Sagittula stellata E-37: one gene and its partner. Each later gene encodes a partner of the first gene's protein in a complex. Links are inferred from orthologs where the notes say so. Each region holds a gene or a part of one and is shown in the gene's direction. Other genes may lie near its edges.

Region 1 (3,387 bases):
GACCGTGATGTCGGTGCCGCCGACCGTCGCCACAACCTGTGCGAGATCTTCGGCGGTAAGGGCAGCGCCATCGGGCGCGGTCTCTTCGGGGGCGGCGCCTTCGGCCACCGCGCCGTCTTCGTGCCCCGCAGCGTCGGTCGAATGGTCTTCGGTCGTGGTTTCCTGTCCGTGTCCGGCGCTTTCCGCCGCTGCGGGCAACGCCAGCGTCAGCGCGAGAAGCGCGGTGCTGAGCGTGAGTGTGACCCGACTTTGCGTGGTTTTAGACATACCGTCCTCCTGATGCCTGTCCCGTGATAGCGGGCGGCGTTGACACTTTCCGGCCTGCCGACTACATGCCGCAAGGGCCCTGCGTGGCCGGTCTCCTGGCCTGTCATATGGGCTCGGTACGAGGCGGGCAAGCAGATGCCGCACACGAAACCGGGAACAGGTAACCAGGCATGTTGGGAAAAATCGCGCGCAAGGTGTTCGGAACGCCGAACGACCGCAAGATCAAGACCACCCGCCCGCTGGTGGAGAAGATCAACGCGCTGGAGCCCGAGTTCGAAAAGCTCGACGACGCCGGCCTGATCGCAAAAACCGAAGAATTCAAGGAACGCGTGGCCAAGGGCGAAAGCCTTGACCAAATCCTCCCCGAAGCCTTCGCCAACTGCCGCGAGGCCGCGAAGCGGGCGCTTGGCCTGCGTGCCTTCGACGTGCAGCTCATGGGCGGCATCTTCCTGCACCAAGGCAACATCTCGGAGATGAAGACCGGCGAGGGCAAGACGCTGGTCGCCACCTTCCCCGCCTATCTGAACGCTCTGACCGGGCGCGGCGTGCACATCGTGACTGTGAACGACTATCTGGCCACGCGCGATGCCGAGTGGATGTCGAAAGTCTACACGGCGCTCGGCATGACCTGTGGCACCGTCTACCCCCGCCAGCCCGAGGAAGAGAAGGCGCAGGCCTATGCCTGCGACATCACCTACGCCACGAACAATGAGCTGGGTTTCGACTACCTCCGCGACAACATGAAGTCGGAGCTGGACCAGATCCATCAGCGCGACCATTACTACGCCATCGTCGACGAGGTGGACTCGATCCTCATCGACGAGGCGCGGACGCCGCTGATCATCTCCGGCCCGTCCGAGGACCGGTCCGAGCTTTACATCTCCGTCGACAAGCTGATCCCCGAACTGGTGGAAGAGCATTACGAGGTCGACGAGAAGACCCGAAACGTGACCTTCACCGACGAAGGCAACGAGTACCTCGAAGAGCACCTGCACGCCCGGGGCCTGCTGCCCGAGGGCCAGACGCTCTACGATCCGGAATCCACGACCGTCGTGCACCACGTCAACCAGGCGATCCGCGCGCACAAGCTGTTCCAGAAGGACAAGGACTACATCGTCCGCGACGGCGAGGTCGTGCTGATCGACGAGTTCACCGGCCGTATGATGGCCGGTCGACGCCTGTCGGACGGCCTGCATCAGGCGATTGAGGCCAAGGAAGGGCTGGAGATAAAACCGGAGAACGTCACGCTGGCGTCGGTGACCTTCCAGAACTATTTCCGCCTGTACGACAAGCTCGGCGGTATGACCGGTACGGCGCTGACCGAGGCCGACGAGTTCATGGAGATCTACGGCCTGGGTGTCGTGGAGGTTCCGACCAACCGGCCCATCGCCCGGATCGACGACGACGACAAGGTGTTCCGCACCGCGCGTGAAAAATACGCTGCCATCGTCGAGGAGATCGGCGAGGCGCACAAGAAGGGCCAACCGGTTCTCGTCGGCACCACCTCCATCGACAAGTCCGAGATGTTGAGCAGCCTGCTCCAGCAAGCCGGACTGCCGCACAACGTTCTGAACGCCCGCCAGCACGAGCAGGAGGCGCAGATCGTCGCCGACGCCGGCAAGCTGGGCGCGGTGACCATCGCGACGAACATGGCGGGCCGCGGCACCGACATCAAGCTGGGTGGCAACGTCGAGTTCAAGGTGATGGAGGCCATCGCTGCCAACCCCGAACGCCATCCCGACGAGATCCGCGCCGACATCGAGCAGGCCCATGCCGCCGACGAAGGCGCCGTGAAGGAGGCCGGCGGTCTCTTCGTTCTGGCGACCGAGCGTCACGAAAGCCGCCGTATCGACAACCAGCTTCGCGGCCGTTCGGGCCGTCAGGGCGACCCTGGCCGTTCCTCCTTCTATCTCTCGCTCGAAGACGACCTGATGCGTATCTTCGGCTCCGACCGCCTCGACAACGTGCTGGGCAAGCTCGGCATGAAGGAAGGAGAGGCGATCGTGCACCCCTGGGTGAACAAGTCTCTGGAGCGCGCGCAGGCCAAGGTCGAGGGCCGCAACTTCGACATCCGCAAGCAGCTTCTGAAATTCGACGACGTGCAGAACGACCAGCGGAAGGTGATCTTCGCACAGCGGCGCGAGATCATGGAGGCAAAGGACCTGTCGGAGATCGTCACCGACATGCGCCACGACATCATCGACGAGCTGGTCGATACCTATTGCCCGCCAAAGACCTACGCCGACCAGTGGAACAGCCAGGGGCTTTACGCCGCCTGCATCGAGAAGCTGGGCGTCGACGCGCCGGTCATGGCTTGGAGCGAAGAGGACGGCGTCGACCAGGACGTGGTCGCCGAACGCCTGCGCGAAGCCTCCGACAAGGTGATGGCCGAAAAGCAGGAGGCCTTCGGGCCGGAGACAATGCGCTCCATCGAAAAGCAGGTCCTCTTGCAGACCATCGACAAGAAGTGGCGCGAGCACCTTCTGACGCTGGAACATCTGCGGTCTGTCGTGGGCTTCCGTGGCTATGCGCAGCGCGACCCGCTGAACGAGTACAAGACCGAGGCCTTCCAGCTATTCCAGAACCTCCTTGAAGGTCTGCGCGAGACGGTGACCGAACAACTCGCGCAGGTTCGCCCAATGTCCGACGAAGAGCGTCAGAAGATGATGCAGGAGCTGCGCCAGCAGCAGGAGGCGATGCAACGCGCGCTCAAGGCCCGGGCCGACGCGGCCTCCGCGCAGGCCGCGCTGCCCGAAGACGGAGCGAGCGCGCCCGATGGTGCGGCGCCCGCCTTCGACGAAACCGATCCGGCGACCTGGGGCAACCCCGGACGCAACGATCCCTGCCCTTGCGGGTCCGGCAAGAAGTTCAAACATTGCCACGGCAGCCTGACCTGACCCGAGTCGCAAATGGTTAAGAAAGGGGTGTCCGTGTCCTGCGGGCACCCTTTCGTTTCAAGCGACATACCGTGACAATTCCTTAATTTTTTTGCCAAATAGGTGAAACGCCGCGATCTGTCCGCCTTGCAGCCCAAAGATGGCCACGTTTCCGAGCGATTTTCGTCCCCGACCCCAAAGGACAGGAGCCAAGGAATGTCCAAGCTGCTGGAACTGACGAAAA
Region 2 (2,971 bases), 230 kb from region 1 along the record:
CCCTCAGCGACTATACGCCCCCGGTGGCCCGACTCGACTTGCGCGGCCGCACTTCAAAGTCAAGAAAAGCCGTGGTTGGCCCGTATCGCTTCGAGGGTCACATCCGGCATTGGAGAAGCGACATGAAACTGAATGAACTGCGCGACAATCCCGGCGCAACCAAGACCAAGAAACGCATCGGCCGCGGCCCGGGTTCGGGCAAGGGCAAGATGGGTGGCCGTGGTATCAAGGGTCAGAAATCCCGTTCGGGCGTGGCAATCAACGGCTACGAAGGCGGCCAGATGCCGCTCTACCAGCGCCTGCCCAAGCGCGGCTTCACCAAGCCGAACCGCCTGAGCTTTGCCGTCGTGAACCTGGGCCTGATCCAGAAGTTCGTCGACGCGGGCAAGCTGGACGCCGCGAACATCAACGAAGACACGCTGGTGTCCTCGGGCCTCGTCCGCCGCAAGCTGGATGGCATCCGCGTCCTCGCCAAGGGCGACGTGACCACTGCCCTGACCATCGACGTGACCGGCGCTTCCAAGTCGGCTGTCGAAGCGGTCGAAAAGGCCGGTGGCGCGCTCAAGGTCGCGGCTGCGGAATAATTTCCGACCGCGCCACGCGGCGCAAAACCGGGTTGTGAGCGGCGCCAGCGCCGCTTACATAGCCCCCAGTTTTCCCAAAGCGCCGCCAGACGGAAAACCCGTCTTGGCGGCGTTTGCCTGAAAAGAGAGATCCGCATGGTATCCGCAGCAGAGCAGATGGCCGCCAACACCAGCTGGGCCGCGCTGGGTAAGGCAACCGACCTGCGCAACCGCATCTTCTTTACTCTTGGCCTCCTGATCGTCTACCGCCTCGGGACCTTCATCCCGGTTCCCGGGATCGATGGCGCCGCGCTGCGGGACTTCGTCGAACAGGCCTCGACCGGCGTTGCGGGCATCGTGTCGATGTTCACCGGCGGCGCGCTCGGACGGATGGGTATCTTCGCGCTGGGGATCATGCCCTACATCTCCGCCTCCATCATGGTGCAGCTCCTGACGGCCATGGTGCCGACGCTGGAGCAGCTCAAGAAAGAGGGCGAGCAGGGCCGCAAGAAGATCAACCAGTACACGCGTTACGCCACCGTGGCGCTGGCGACCATGCAGGCCTATGGCCTTGCGGTCAGCCTTGAGGGCGGCGATCTCGTGACCGATCCCGGCTGGTACTTCCGCGCCGCCTGCGTGATCACGCTTGTCGGCGGCACCATGTTCCTGATGTGGCTGGGTGAACAGATCACCGCGCGCGGCGTCGGCAACGGTATCTCGCTCATCATCTTCGTCGGCATCGTGGCCGAACTGCCCGCCGCGCTGGCACAGTTCTTTGCCTCCGGACGTTCGGGCGCCATCAGCCCGGCGGTGATCGTTGGCGTCATCATAGCGGTCGCGGCGCTGATCGCCTTCGTCGTCTTCATGGAGAGGGCGCTGAGGAAGATCACCATCCAGTATCCGCGCCGCCAGGTCGGCATGAAGATGACCGAGGCGCAGTCCTCTCACCTGCCGGTCAAGGTGAACCCGGCGGGCGTTATCCCGGCGATCTTCGCCTCTTCGCTGCTGCTGCTGCCGGTGACGATCTCGACCTTCTCCGGCTCGGATTCCGCCGGACCGGTGATGTCGACGATCCTCGCCTACTTCGGCCCCGGCCAGCCGCTCTACCTGTTGTTCTTCGGGGCGATGATCGTCTTCTTCGCCTACTTCTATACGTTCAACGTCTCCTTCAAGCCGGACGACGTGGCGGACAACCTCAAGAACCAGAACGGCTTCGTCCCCGGCATCCGTCCGGGCAAGAAGACGGCGGAATATCTCGAATACGTGGTGAACCGCGTGCTGGTGGTGGGCTCGCTCTACCTGGCCGGTGTTGCGCTCATGCCGGAGATCCTGCGGACGCAGCTTGCCATTCCGTTCTATTTCGGTGGTACTTCCGTACTGATCGTGGTTTCCGTGACCATGGACACCATCCAGCAGGTGCAAAGCCACCTTCTGGCGCATCAATACGAAGGTCTTATCCAGAAATCCCAATTGCGTGGTAAGGGTAAGGCGCGCAAGAAACGTGGAGGGCCTGCGCGGCGATGAATATCATACTTTTGGGGCCGCCGGGGGCGGGCAAGGGCACACAGGCACGGTTTCTGGTTGAAGAACGCGGCATGGTGCAACTCTCGACCGGCGACATGCTGCGCGAGGCGAAAGACAGCGGAACGGAAATGGGCAAGAAGGTCGCCGACGTGATGGCACGCGGCGAGCTTGTCACCGACGAGATCGTGATCGGCCTGATCCGCGAGAAGCTGACCACGGAGAAGGCATCGGGGTTCATCTTCGACGGCTTCCCCCGCACGCTCAAGCAGGCCGACGCGCTTGGCGATCTGCTGAAGGAAGTGGGCCAGACTCTTGACAAGGTCGTCGAGCTTCGCGTCGAGGACGAAGCCCTTGTGAAGCGCATCACCGCGCGCTCCACCTGCGGGTCCTGCGGCGAGGTCTACAACGACATCACCAAGCCCATCCCCCAGGACGGCAAGTGCACGAAGTGCGGCGGGACGGAGTTCAAGCGCCGCGCCGACGACAACGAGGAGTCGCTGCGCACACGCCTGATGGCTTACTACAAGCAGACGTCCCCGCTGATCGGCTACTACTATCACGCCGGTGTCCACACCCGCGTGGACGGGCTTGGCGAGATCGACGAGATCAAGTCGGCTATTGGCGGGAAGCTCGACGGCTGAACGTCATCCCCGAAACGAGTTGACCGAAAGAGGCCGCGAGAGCGGCCTTTTTTGTGCGCCGTCCCACGGCCAGCAGTTCGACATGGGCCCGCAAACTTGAGTCCGAGATGGCAGAGGACTTCAGGCTTTCGATGAACTCCGCCGCACGCATTTGCAGCACGTCGTCATAGCCCATGGCAAAGCGCCCGAAGCTGCGGGTGTCGGCCTGCATCGTCCGGATCACGTCGAAATCGGTATGGCGCG

Evidence for each region. Proteins that work in one complex are often made in the same cells at the same time.
Region 2: the proteins of secA (region 1) and secY are in contact, whole or in part, in a crystal structure (PDB 3DIN), measured with the Thermotoga maritima proteins. The link is inferred for Sagittula stellata E-37 from one-to-one orthologs. Residues at the interface, in WP_004082002.1 of Thermotoga maritima: Glu261, Ala262, Arg263, Lys300, Ala301, Arg302, Thr303, Ile304, Ile305, Leu323, Tyr324, Asp325, Pro326, Val329, Ser330, Tyr333, Ile336, Lys340, Phe345, Val349, Glu363, Phe364, Tyr374, Ser375, Gly376, Gly377, Glu393, Ile395, Thr482, Ser483; in WP_004081795.1 of Thermotoga maritima: Glu108, Gly109, Glu110, Glu111, Ala236, Glu237, Arg238, Arg239, Ile240, Thr241, Ile242, Gln243, Tyr244, Ala245, Arg246, Arg247, Val248, Thr249, Gly250, Arg251, Arg252, Val253, Tyr254, Gly256, Ala257, Ser258, Thr259, Tyr260, Leu261, Pro262.

Annotation. Positions count from the first base shown.
Region 1 is NZ_CP155729.1:620,604-623,990, reverse strand. The notes cover bases 46-3,364. They hold secA (preprotein translocase subunit SecA), read left to right. Parts: upstream 46-437; coding sequence 438-3,164; downstream 3,165-3,364. Other genes in these bases: ABFK29_RS02910 (hypothetical protein), read left to right, coding at 3,360-3,364; ABFK29_RS02920 (peptidylprolyl isomerase), read right to left, coding at 46-267. Also shown: more of ABFK29_RS02920, read right to left, coding at 1-45; more of ABFK29_RS02910, read left to right, coding at 3,365-3,387. UniProt on the Escherichia coli protein: Required for protein export, interacts with the SecYEG preprotein conducting channel.
Region 2 is NZ_CP155729.1:849,584-852,554, reverse strand. Bases 1-2,903 are described here. They hold secY (preprotein translocase subunit SecY), read left to right. Parts: upstream 1-719; coding sequence 720-2,087; downstream 2,088-2,903. Other genes in these bases: ABFK29_RS03965 (BLUF domain-containing protein), read right to left, coding at 2,703-2,903; ABFK29_RS03970 (adenylate kinase), read left to right, coding at 2,084-2,728; rplO (50S ribosomal protein L15), read left to right, coding at 123-584. Outside these bases: more of ABFK29_RS03965, read right to left, coding at 2,904-2,971. UniProt on the Escherichia coli protein: The central subunit of the protein translocation channel SecYEG. Consists of two halves formed by TMs 1-5 and 6-10.